Regions from separate parts of the Thermotoga maritima MSB8 genome, predicted to be linked through region 3. Evidence: predicted binding sites of a transcription regulator. Region 3 holds the regulator's gene; each other region holds the start of a gene.
The links. The regulator HrcA, encoded in region 3, represses chaperone genes, less so after heat shock. The targets are predictions, from matches to a motif close to ATTAGCACTCNNANNNTNNGAGTGCTAAT.

Region 1: groES (co-chaperone GroES) is a predicted target of HrcA. The motif match lies at 1,437-1,465, and genes of this name have one in related genera.
Region 2: dnaK (molecular chaperone DnaK) is a predicted target of HrcA. The motif match lies at 1,634-1,662, and genes of this name have one in related genera.

What each region holds. Positions count from the first base shown of each region.
Region 1 is NC_000853.1:530,749-535,018, forward strand. It holds gene TM_RS02590 (ABC transporter permease) at 1-813, opposite strand, end outside; RNA gene ssrA (transfer-messenger RNA) at 936-1,291, shown strand; gene groES (co-chaperone GroES) at 1,489-1,764, shown strand; gene groL (chaperonin GroEL) at 1,779-3,395, shown strand; gene TM_RS02615 (AAA family ATPase) at 3,582-4,270, opposite strand, start outside.
Region 2 is NC_000853.1:389,480-393,749, reverse strand. It holds gene dnaK (molecular chaperone DnaK) at 1-1,482, opposite strand, end outside; gene TM_RS01895 (efflux RND transporter permease subunit) at 1,716-4,270, shown strand, end outside.
Region 3 is NC_000853.1:873,924-878,193, forward strand. It holds gene yqeH (ribosome biogenesis GTPase YqeH) at 1-456, shown strand, start outside; gene dnaJ (molecular chaperone DnaJ) at 453-1,562, opposite strand; gene TM_RS04350 (nucleotide exchange factor GrpE) at 1,569-2,087, opposite strand; gene hrcA (heat-inducible transcriptional repressor HrcA) at 2,092-3,108, opposite strand; tRNA gene TM_RS04360 (tRNA-Leu) at 3,237-3,323, shown strand; gene TM_RS04365 (L-threonylcarbamoyladenylate synthase) at 3,377-4,270, shown strand, end outside.

The DNA.
Region 1 (4,270 bases), 340 kb from region 3:
GGTGACAGGAATCAAAGCATTTCTTCTGGCGTGTTTGTTTATAACCACATCCTCGGGAAGACCCTTTGCCCTGGCGGTTCTCACGTATTCTTTATTCAGGACTTCCAGCATGCTCGACCTGGTGATTCTCAGAAGATACGCCCACCAGAGCCACGAAAGAGTTATGATGGGACCTATAAGGTGTTTCAGCCCATCCCAGAAGATGTCCAATCTGCCGTTCAAGAGTGCGTCTATTGTGATGAGCTTTGTGTAGCGATGAAATTCTGGTGATTTGATCACTTCTTCAGCCCACATACTCAGATTCCCAGGAGGAAGCCAGTTCAGTATGCTGTAGAAGATCATCAGAACGAGCAATCCAAAGACGAAATCAGGGAAAGACCAGCCAACCACGGCGAAGATTCTTATGAAATGATCGAGGAATTTTCCTCTGTGAACCGCAGCCTTCACACCAAGCCATATTCCAACGAATACGACGGGAAAAATTGCATAAAGCGCAAGTTCAACGGTGTATGGAAGTCTTCTCAAAAGAGCATCTTTCACCGGTTCTTTCCCAACAAGGGACCACCCGAGATCACCTCTCAGAGTGTTTGCGAGCCATTTGACGTATCTCACAACGAAAAAGTCGTTCAAGCCGTACTTCTCCTTTAGAGCGTCCATCTGCTCGGGCGTTAACTTGTCCAGCATGTTCGGGTTGACGTACGCTGCGAGTAATTTATCCGGCCCGAGGGACTGGATCATGGAAAAAACGATGAAGGTGACTCCTAAGAGAATCAGGGGCAAGAGCAGAAGTCTTCGTATGATGTATGCGGTCACCTGGTACACCTCCTGGTCGTAAATTGGGTATGCACCTTCATATGATTATACAACATACCCTGAACCTTCCGACATTTGGAAGAGTCTGAACAGTGGTATAATAAGGATGGATTGATAAACCAGGGGGCGAACGGGTTCGACGGGGATGGAGTCCCCTGGGAAGCGAGCCGAGGTCCCCACCTCCTCGTAAAAAAGGTGGGACAAAGAATAAGTGCCAACGAACCTGTTGCTGTTGCCGCTTAATAGATAAGCGGCCGTCCTCTCCGAAGTTGGCTGGGCTTCGGAAGAGGGCGTGAGAGATCCAGCCTACCGATTCAGCTTCGCCTTCCGGCCTGAATCGGGAAAACTCAGGAAGGCTGTGGGAGAGGACACCCTGCCCGTGGGAGGTCCCTCCCGAGAGCGAAAACACGGGCTGCGCTCGGAGAAGCCCAGGGGCCTCCATCTTCGGACGGGGGTTCGAATCCCCCCGCCTCCACCAGAAAGAGGGCGCTTCAAGCGCCTTTTTATTTTTCTTCTATCTCTTTGAATCATTGTTTATTCATTATTAACGGTAATGTTGGATTTGTGTTTGTTTTTCTTAATCAATATCCCTTGAAGAGGCTCGTAAAAAGTAGTATATTTATATTAGCAGTCGAATGATGAGAGTGCTAAACATCTACGAAGGAGGGATGGATGATGAAAGTGATACCTCTCGGTGAAAGACTCCTCATCAAGCCCATCAAAGAGGAAAAGAAGACAGAGGGAGGAATCGTTCTTCCAGATTCCGCAAAAGAAAAACCGATGAAGGCAGAGGTCGTAGCCGTGGGAAAGATCGATGACGACGAAAAATTCGACATCAAAGTTGGAGACAAGGTTATTTACTCCAAATATGCGGGTACAGAAATAAAGATTGATGATGAGGATTACATCATCATCGATGTGAATGACATACTCGCGAAAATCGAAGAGTGAAGGAGGTGTGAGATATGCCGAAGATTCTGAAGTTCAATGAAGAAGCGAGAAGAGCACTCGAAAGAGGTGTGGACAAGGTCGCTAACGCGGTAAAGGTGACTCTCGGACCAAAGGGAAGGAACGTTGTTATCGAAAAATCGTGGGGTTCTCCAACAATAACCAACGACGGTGTTTCCATAGCCAAGGAGATTGAGCTCGAGGACAAATTCGAAAACCTTGGAGCTCAGCTCGTGAAAGAGGTTGCTTCCAAAACAAACGATGTTGCCGGTGACGGTACAACAACGGCTACGGTTCTCGCACAGGCTATGATCAAAGAAGGTCTCAAGAATGTTGCAGCGGGTGCCAATCCAATTCTCCTCAAGAGAGGTATAGACAAAGCCGTTGAGAAGGCCGTTGAAGAGATCAAGAAGGTTTCCAAGAAACTTTCCGGTAGGGAAGACATCGCCCATGTTGCCGCCATATCTGCGAACAGCGCTGAAATAGGAGAACTCATCGCAGAAGCTATGGACAAGGTAGGAGAAGACGGAGTCATCACTGTGGAAGATTCCAAAACACTCGAAACATACGTTGAATTCACCGAAGGTATGCAGTTTGACAGGGGTTACATTTCACCGTACTTCGTCACGGATGCCGAGAAGATGGAAGTCGTTCTGAAGGAACCCTTCATACTCATCACTGACAGGAAGCTCAGCGCTGTGAAGCCTCTCATTCCGATCCTTGAAAAAGTCGCTCAGACCGGAAAACCACTTCTCGTCATAGCGGAAGACGTTGAAGGAGAAGTTCTGACAACACTTGTTCTCAACAAGCTCAAGGGTACTCTCCAGTCCTGTGCTGTAAAGGCTCCTGGATTCGGTGAAAGAAGAAAAGCCATGCTTCAGGACATAGCGATACTCACCGGAGGTCAGGTGGCAAGTGAAGAGCTCGGAATCAATCTCGAGGATCTCACCCTCGAAGATCTCGGAAGAGCCGATCTTGTGAGGGTCAAGAAAGATGAAACCATCATAATTGGAGGAAAAGGTGATCCGGAGGCTATCAAGAAGAGAATCGCTCAGATCAAAGCCCAGATAGAGGAAACCACATCCGAGTACGAAAAAGAAACTCTCCAGGAAAGGATGGCAAAACTCGCAGGAGGAGTAGCCGTCATAAAGGTTGGAGCGGCCACCGAAACAGAGCTCAAGGAAAAGAAACACAGAATTGAAGACGCACTGAGCGCCACGAGAGCAGCTGTCGAAGAAGGAATCGTTCCAGGTGGAGGAGTAACACTCCTGAGAGCAAGAAAAGCCGTTGAAAAGGTCATAGAAGAGCTCGAAGGCGACGAGAAAATAGGAGCCCAGATCGTTTACAAGGCACTCTCAGCCCCTATTAAGCAGATTGCTGAAAACGCGGGATACGACGGAGCGGTGATCATTGAGAAGATACTTTCGAATGACGATCCAGCCTATGGATTCGACGCACTCAGAGGAGAATACTGCAACATGTTTGAAAGAGGAATCATTGACCCAGCAAAGGTTACAAGGAGCGCCCTGCAGAATGCTGCATCCATCGCTGGAATGCTCCTGACAACGGAAGTGCTCATCGTTGAAAAACCCGAGGAGAAGAAAGAAACACCGAGCATGCCTGAAGAATTCTGATGGAAATAAAGGGGGCCCTTGGCCCCCTTTACTTTTTTAGTTTTTGTGGTATGATGAAAATATCAATAGTTCCTTTCAGGTATGGAAATCTGTTGCGGAAGAGGTCCAAGAACTCGTTTGAGTTGATTCAATACTTCCTCAGAGGTCTTAAAAAAGAAGGGGCGTTTGCCCCTTCTTTTGGTTTCATCAAACGCTGAACTTTTCTTCGAAAATCTTCGTTGTTTCCTCATCTATGTTGCATATGCGGATCTCTTCCAGAGTGGTATCAGGATGTTGATCGATGAAATCTCTTATTGCTTTTGAAAAGATTCCCACCGCTCTTTCTTTCGGAAATCCGAATATTCCTGTACTGATAGCAGGCATTGAGATGCTCTTCAATTTCAGTTCGTGAGCTCGAAGAAGAGCGTTGTAAACTGCTTTGTAGAGAAGTTCGTCCTCTCCATGACTGCCTCCTCTCCAAACGGGCCCCACGGTGTGGATCACGTATTTTGCCTTCAGCTTTCCAGCGCTGGTTACCACCGCTTCACCTGTCGGGACTCTTCCTCGTTCTTGAACGATCCTGTCGCTTTCTTCCTGGATAACGCTTCCACCTGCTCTCACGATCGCTCCCGCTACTCCTCCTCCGTGTTTCAGATATTCGTTCGCCGCGTTCACTATGGCGTCCACTTCTTCTCTTGTGATGTCTCCCTTTACGATTCTGATCTTTTTCCCTTTGTATTCCAGTTCTTTTCTCACTTCGGCCATACTTTCACCCCCGTACTTCTCGGGCCAGAGTTTTCTGAGCCTTTCAAAGAGTTCTTCCTCAAAACCTACTCTCTTTGGCTGGAAGATGACCTCATTTTTCAACTTTTCTGGAAGATAGTTCGTTTTCACGA
Region 2 (4,270 bases), 480 kb from region 3:
TATTTCGTCTTCGGAGAGCTTGTGTCTTCCTGTGACTACCATGGACTGTTCTTTTCCAGAACCGAGATCTTTTGCGGAAACGTGGACTATTCCGTCGCTGTCTATGTCGAACGTGACCTCTATCTGAGGAACACCCCTCGGTGCCGGTGGAATTCCAACGAGTTTGAAGCTTCCAAGGAAGATGTTTTCCCTCGCAATCGGCCTTTCACCCTGATAGACTCTGATTTCTACTTCGGTCTGACCGTCTTCAACCGTTGTGAAGATCTTGCTCTTCCTCACGGGTATCTTGGTATTTCTTGGGATTATCGGTTCGAAGAGTCCGCCTTTGACTTCTATTCCGAGTGTTAGTGGTGTTACATCGACGAGAACGATATCTCTTCCCTTTGCTCCTTCGGTGCCTGCGAGTATCGCCGCCTGAATCGCTGCTCCGATAGCAACTGCTTCGTCCGGGTTGACGCTCTTGTTGGGTTCTTTTCCGAAGAACTCCTTTATGAACCTCTGCACCATTGGAACTCTGGTCATACCGCCGACGAGTATGATTTCGTCGATATCCTGTGGTGAGAGCTTTGCATCGTTCAGTGCCTGTTCGATTGGGCCTCTTGTCATTTCAACGAGATCTCTTGTGAGCGATTCGAAGAGACTTCTGGTGATTCTCATTTCAAGGTGCAGAGGCTGTCCGCTCGGAGAGACAGCGATGAACGGCAAACTCACATCGGTTTCCATCTTCGTTGAAAGCTCTATCTTGGCTTTTTCGGCAGCGTCTCTCAATCTCTGAAGCGCCTGTCTGTCTTCTCTGAGATCTATTCCGTGCTGTTTCTTGAATTCCTCTGCCATCCAGTCAATGAGCCTCTGATCGAAGTCGTCTCCACCGAGGTGGTTGTTACCAGCTGTCGCGATGACCTCGATCACACCTTCTCCTATCTCGAGTATGGAGACATCAAACGTTCCACCACCGAGGTCGTAAACCAGCACTTTCTCTTCTTTTCCAGCTTTATCGAGTCCGTAAGCGAGGGCCGCTGCGGTTGGTTCGTTGATGATCCTCAAGACCTCAAGACCTGCTATGATTCCAGCCTCTTTCGTTGCCTGTCTCTGGGCATCGTTGAAGTAAGCGGGACAGGTGATGACGGCTTTCTTTATTTCACCACCGAGGTACGCTTCCGCGTCGTTCTTCAGCTTCTTGAGAATGAACGCGCTGATCTCCTGAGGAGTGTATTCTTTATCGTCTATTCTCACTTTGTAATCAGTTCCCATTTTTCTCTTTATGGATTTTATCGTTCGTTCAGGATTGAGTATCATCTGTCTCTTGGCGGGTTCTCCTACGAGTATCTCTCCACTCTTTGTGAACGCAACCACGGATGGTGTGACCCTGCTTCCTTCAGCGTTCGGTATCACTTCAACTGTACCGTCCGGTTTCATCCAAGCTATAACAGAATTTGTCGTTCCAAGGTCTATTCCCACAACGAATTCTTTCTTTTCTGCCATTGTGTCACCTCCTTAGAACCTTTTCTCATCCATGAAAAATTATAGTGAGGCACAGAATGGGATGTCAAGGGGTCGTATGAGAATTTGTAAAAACATACATGCACCTAAATATGAGGGAAATCGAATATATAATTTTTTAGAAACAATATCGTATAGCAAATGAAATGTTTGAATGATAATAACAATTCAGATCAAAAGTGAGCTATAATTTGTTCTGTCGGGGAGGGATCGAAGTGAAGATCGCGGAAATCTCTTCAAAAAGACCCATAGCTATCTTCATGTTGTTGATGGCTGTTGTCTTCCTTGGTTTCATTTCGTTTCAGCATCTCAAGCTGGATCTTCTTCCTCAGATAGAGTACCCTTACGCTGTTGTTATAACCACGTACATGGGAGCGGGCACGGAAGAAGTCGAAGAACTCGTAACCAAACCTCTTGAAGGGTACATTTCCTCAACTCCGGGTGTTAGAAGGTTCACCTCCATGTCGATGGATTCCGTTTCTTTCATCCTCGTCGAGTTCGACTGGAATGTGAAAACCTCCGAAGCTGTTGGAAGACTCTCAAGGTACGTAGATCTTGCCACTCGCGACCTGCCAGAGGGTGCGAATCCTGTGGTCGTAGAGTTCGATCCTTCCTTACTTCCCGTGTATGCTTTCTCAACGGAAGATGACTACGAAGATGTCGTGTCGAAAATCAAAAGACTGCCGGAAGTCGCCAGTGTAGAAGTGATGGGAAAACCAGAAAAAATCGTCGAGGTTATACTTGATCAGGAGAAAATAAAACGGTTCGATGTTGATCCTTCGTTGATAGAGACCATCCTTTCTGGAAATCTCGTTTACCCGTTCGGCTATGTGAGCGATTCTGAAGGAAACATTTACCCCGTTTCCGTTGACGGCCGGTTTGAGAACATAGAAGATCTCAAAAACACCATCGTTGGTTTCAGGGGAGTGAAGTACCAGTCCCTTCTGCAGGGTAAGGTACCGAACATACTCGTTCCCGTGAGATTGAGAAACATAGCCGAGGTTAATATAACGAACGAAAGCGTTCAGGGAGAAGTCAGGGTCAACGGAAAGAAGGCTTCTCTCATCGCTATCTACAAAAGAAGCGGTGCGAACACCGTCAAAACTGTCCGTGAAATAAAGAGGATACTGAGAGATTCCAAAATAAATTACATAGAGGCCATGAACCAGGCTTATTACACTGAAAGAGCGATCGACAATCTTCTCAAGAATCTTCTCTACGGCTTCATCGCGGCTTTCGTGGTGGTTTTGATCTTTTTGAAGGATTTCACGTCAACCATCGTCACTTCGTTTTCCATTCCGCTGTCCCTCACGATCACCTTTGTTCTTCTTTACGCCTTCGGCTTGAACCTCGACACGCTCACGCTGGGTGGTCTCATCATGGCACTGGGAATGCTGGTGGACAATTCCATAGTCGTATTTGAAAACATATACCGTCATCGCTCCCTCGGTGATCCAATACCGGACGCCGCGAGAAAAGGTGCGGGAGAGGTGTGGCTGGCGATTCTTGCTTCCACACTCACAACCGTTTCTGTTTTTCTTCCCATAGTGTTCTTCACAGGCTTTGTGGTGAGACTGTTCAAGTATTTCGCCATTGCGTTCGTCTTCGCACTTTCTTCTTCGCTGTTCGTATCTACAGTCGTCGTTCCAGCGGGTACAAGGTGGATAAAGCCAAGAAGAGGAAAACTCACCGAAGCACTGCAAAAACATTATCGGAAGGCATTGGAATGGTGTTTGAAGAGAAAGAAACTGGTCCTGGTGATTTCTTTTGCTCTGGTTGCAATCTCCGTGATTTACCTTCTTTCGAAACCTCTGGGTTTTCTCCCGTCTTTCCAGACGAATCTCATGGTGATAGATGTGAAACTTCCCTCTCAGTCGTCCTATGAGAAAACCGCCGAAGCTGTGAAGCAAATAGAAGATTACCTGAACGAACACAGAAACGAGTACAAAATCTCTTCCTTCTACGCGGAAGTTGGAATAACGAACGTTTACTCGCAGATAATGGGAAGGGGACAGAACGAAGCAAGAATAATGGTGAACCTCGGAGGAAGCAGGAGGGAATTCGCGAAAAACAGAGAGAAACTGAAGAATGCCATCTCCCAGCTGAACATTCCAGAAGCGAAAATAGAAGTTCTTGAGCAATCACAGCAGATATACGAAATTCTGGGCTATCCTGTGACGATCGAAGTTAGAGGAGATGACCTTTCCCTGATACAGGAAAAAGCGAAAGAAATCTTCGAGCGCTTAAGGAAACTGCAGGAAGTCAAAAAGATTCAGATAAGAAATTCCTTTGAAAAGGAAGTCCTTCATGTGAAAATAGACCGGAACAAAGCCCTCATGAACGGAGTGGTGGCAGGGCAGGTCTTTCTGGATCTCCAGACTTACCTTCTCGGAAAGAAAATCGGAACACTGAGAACGGAAGAAGGAACACTTCCCATCGTTTTGAAAAAGGCAAAATTTCTATCCCCCGAAGACTTATCGAAGATTTCGCTTACTGGTCTCAAAGGAGATGTCCCTCTTGGTGTTGTTTCAAACATCTCAAGGGAAACACTTCCTTCTATAGTGGAGCACTCCGATGGAGAACGTGTTGTTTACGTGGATCTGGTGAGTGTAGAAGGTTCGATCGGTGAAGTTGCAAAGAAAGTAGAAAAGCTCTTAAATGAAATTGATCTTTCTGGTGTAAAAGTGGAAATCACCGGACAGAAAAGTTTCATGGACGAAGCGTTTTCGGAGCTTCAGTATGTTGTCTACATAGCGATCGCACTCGTATA
Region 3 (4,270 bases):
ACAAGCGATAGGATTCTCGATCTTTTGGATCCTGAGTGTCAAAAGAGAGTTCTGCCAAGAGAAGAACTTTCCAGGAAAACCTTCAAGCCGGATAATGGAAGAACCATCTTCATGGGGGGACTGTGCCGATTCGATATTCATTTTGAAACAGAAAAGAATCCGATCTTTCTGCTTTTCTCCTCTAAAGAAGTAACCTTCCATGAAACGAGGAGGGAAAGAGCAGATGAGCTCATGAGAAACAGACTGGGAGATCTGCTAATTCCTCCATGCTCTAAAACAAAATTTGAAAATTTTAAGTGGAAGAGAGAAACCTTTACGTTGAAAGAAGGAGAAGAACTGGCGGTGGCGGGACTGGGATGGATGAGTGTCCGAAGAGGGCCTTTCACCGTCGAAGTCACGGTCCCGGATAGCGTGAAGCTCGTTGTTAGAGAAGCACTCGTCAATCCCAAACGCTAACCGATCGTGACTCCGCGTTTTTTCGCCAGTTCTTCGAGGACTTTTCTTTCCTCTCTGGAGAGACTCTTTGGTATCTCAACGTGCACGTTCACGATGAGATCTCCGCGCCTTCCATACCTGTTTGGAAGGCCTTTTCCCTTCAACCTGAAGACGGTTTCCGGCTGAGTTCCCGGAGGAATCTTCAACATCGTCGTACCGCCTTCTGGAAGAGGAACTTCAACGGTTGTTCCCAAGATAGCCTGAAGGTAGTCTATTGTGACATCATACACGAGATCTGAACCGGATTTCTTGAATCTGGGATCTGGTTTCACACGGACGATAATTATCAGATCACCGTAAGGTCCACCGTAATATCCCGCATTTCCACCGCCAGTGATTCTAAGATGAGTACCATCTTCCACATTTGGTGGGATTTTCACCGTTCTTCTGACCTTTCTGAGAACTCTGCCGCTTCCACCACACTCGTGGCAGTATTCCCGTGGAATCTTCCCTGTGCCGCCACACCTCTCACAGGTTCTCTCGCTGACGAAGTAACCAAAGAACGATCTTCGTTCTTCTCTGATCCTTCCCGTTCCACCACAACTTGGACAATCCATGTATCCAGCGTTGGGTTCTACGCCAGTTCCGCCACACCTCGGACAGGTTTCGTACCTTTCGTATTCCACGGGTATCTCCGCTCCGTTGATCAAATCGGAGAGAGTTACTTCTATTTCGTACCTTATATCTTCGCCTCTTCGGGCGTATTCTCTTCTTTCTTCCTGGTGTGGTCTTTCGCCAAAGAAAACGTCGAATATATCTCTGTTGAAGATGTTTTCAAAGTCTCTGAATATATCGTCGAAGAAGCCACCAGATTCTGTTTCCTGATACGTGGGTTGTTCTCCCACGTATCCGAAACGATCGTACATAGCCCTCTTCTGTGGGTCGCTGAGGACTTCGTAGGCCTCCTGAATTTCCTTAAAACGCTGTTCGGCTTCCTTCCTGTTTTCCGGATGACGATCCGGATGCCACTCTTTTACGAGTCTCTTGTAAGCCCTTTTTATTTCTTCCTGTGTGGCGTCTCTGGGAACACCGAGAATTTCGTAGTAATCCTTCTTTTCTTTTTTCATGATCCATCACTCCTTCTTATCAGAAGGTTCTTCAACCTTCCTTTCTTCCTTCTTTCGTGGTTTCACTGCAACCTTCACTTTTGCGGGTTTCAAGACTTTCCCGTGGAATTTGTAACCACTCTCTACTACCTCAAGGATAGTGTATTCTTCCACGTCTTCTGTTTCTACTCTTTCAACTGCTTCGTGTTCAAAAGGATCGAATTTCTCTCCCACGTGGATCTTTGTAAGCCCCTCTTTTTCCAAGACGTTCAGGAGTTTTTTGTATATCATTTTCACACCTTCGTAGAAGGCGTCTCCCTTTTCTCCCTGATTCAATGCCCTTTCGAAATCATCGAGAACGGGAATGAGTTTCGATATGAGGTATTCATTCGCGTTCTTTATCAATTCTCTTTTTTCACGGGCGACTTCCTCACGATAGTTTTCGTATTCAGCTTTCAGCCTTTTTGCGTACTCTTCCAGTTCTTTGTATTTTTCTTTCAGTTCTTCACATTCCTGTGTGAGTTCCTTCTTCTCCTTTTCACTCATCTTTTCACCTCCTGGAAGTTGAAGTGAAATACTCTGAAAGACGGTTCAGAATGTATTCAAACACCCTGTGATTTCTATCGTACTTCGTAACCTTCGACGTGAAGAGGTACACACTCCCGATAGGAGATTCTCCTTTAAAGTATTTCCCTGAAAAAACGGCGAATTTTTCCAGCTTTTTTCTGCCGATTTCCCTTCCTATCCTGACGGTTATGCCTTCTCCAACTAAGCTCTCGAGAAATTTCTGATCCTTCACTTCTTCGAGAAGGTTTCTGATGTCCTCCAGAGTGAGCGTTTCGTCCTTTAGAAGGTTCTCAAGACCTGCATCCAGATATCTCTCGACAGTCTCACCTATCAGAGATTCAATCAACCTGAGGAATCCACTTCCTTTCAGGCTTTCTATTTTACCCATCAACACTTCTCCTACTGTTCTGCCTCTGAGGAGGAAGTTGAGCTGTCTTTCGATTTCTTCCCAGTTCAGTCGTTCCTGAGTTTTGATAGGAGTAACTTTGGAAACACCGAATTCCGTCAATATGGAAAAAATGAGGTAGTCTTCCGAAACAGGAATGAGCATCACTCTGAGTATTTTCAAATCTCTTGTGTTTGGTCTTTCTATGAGGACGTAACCTTCCGTCAATCGAGCTAGAAGATTTCCCGCAAGGAAGAGAACCTTTTCCGGATCAGCGAGAGGCATCGATTTGAAAGTCTCCACTGCGAGATCCGCTTCTGATGTTTCTTTTGAGATTTTCAGCATTTCTTCGTAGTAAAATCTCAACCCCTTGTCAGTTGGAATCCTCCCAGCCGATGTGTGGGGCTGGTATATGTATCCAAGGTACTCCAATTTTTTCATATCATTTCTTATAGTGGCACTGCTGAACTCTATATTGCTCACTTCCAGAACTCTCTGTGAGCTCACAGGTTTTTTATTTTCTATGTACTCTCTCACGATGCAGTAAAGCACTTTTCTCTGACGATCGTTCAGTTTCTTCAAGGCTTCGTTGTTCTTCCTGTTGAGCCTTCTCATGATTTAGCACTCCCTTCTTTTGAGTGCTAATAATAGTTTAGCACACATTTTAAAAGAATTCAAGAAGGAAGAGGGATTCTCGGAACTTGACTTTAGAAAGAGAAAGCTGGTACTATATATAATGGAGGGCCGAGGTGGCGGAATGGCAGACGCGGCTGACTCAAAATCAGCTGGGGGATAACCCCGTGCGGGTTCAAGTCCCGCCCTCGGCACCACAGGGGCTCCGAAGAGCCCCTTTATTTTGTATCACATCAGGAGGGAAAAACCTGTGACCAGAGTGTTAAAGGTGGATCCCCTCTTTCCCGACGAGAAAGTTCTGAAAGAAGCGGCTGAACTTCTCCGGAACGGAGAAGTGATCATTTTCCCCACCGAAACCGTTTACGGAATAGGAGCGGATGCGTACAACGAAGAGGCCTGCAAGAAAATCTTCAAGCTGAAAGAAAGACCCGCTGACAATCCTCTCATTGTTCATATACATTCCTTCAAACAGCTGGAAGAAATCGCGGAGGGTTACGAACCTCATCTGGATTTTTTGAAAAAGTTCTGGCCGGGGCCGTTGACGGTTATTTTTCGAAAAAAATCCGAAAAGATACCTCCCGTGGTGACTGCTGATCTTCCAACGGTGGCTGTGAGGATGCCAGCACATCCGGTGGCCCTGAAGTTGATAGAACTCTTCGGTCATCCTATAGCCGCTCCAAGTGCAAATATTTCGGGAAGACCCAGCGCTACGAACGTGAAACACGTCATAGAAGACTTCATGGGCAAAGTTAAGCTGATAATCGATGCAGGGGATACTCCCTTCGGCCTGGAGTCCACCATTGTGGACCTCACAAAAGAAAAGCCTGTTCTTCTGAGGCCAGGGCCAGTGGAAGTTGAACGACTGAAAGAGCTCTTTCCGGAACTCGTTGTGCCCGATTTTGTACGAAAAGGGAATTTTAAGGGCAGGCCACTTGCGCCGGGAATGAAATATCGACACTACGCTCCCTTAAAGCCTCTGATACTCGTAGAAGATTTGACGAAGATGGAGGAAGTATTGAAAAAGTACCCGGATCATGTGGTCATCTGTGTTGAAGAGAGAAAGGAACTGTACGACGACAGAATCGTTGTAGGATCTTTGAAAAACCCTTACAGTATCGCCCAAAACATCTTTTCTGCTCTGCGC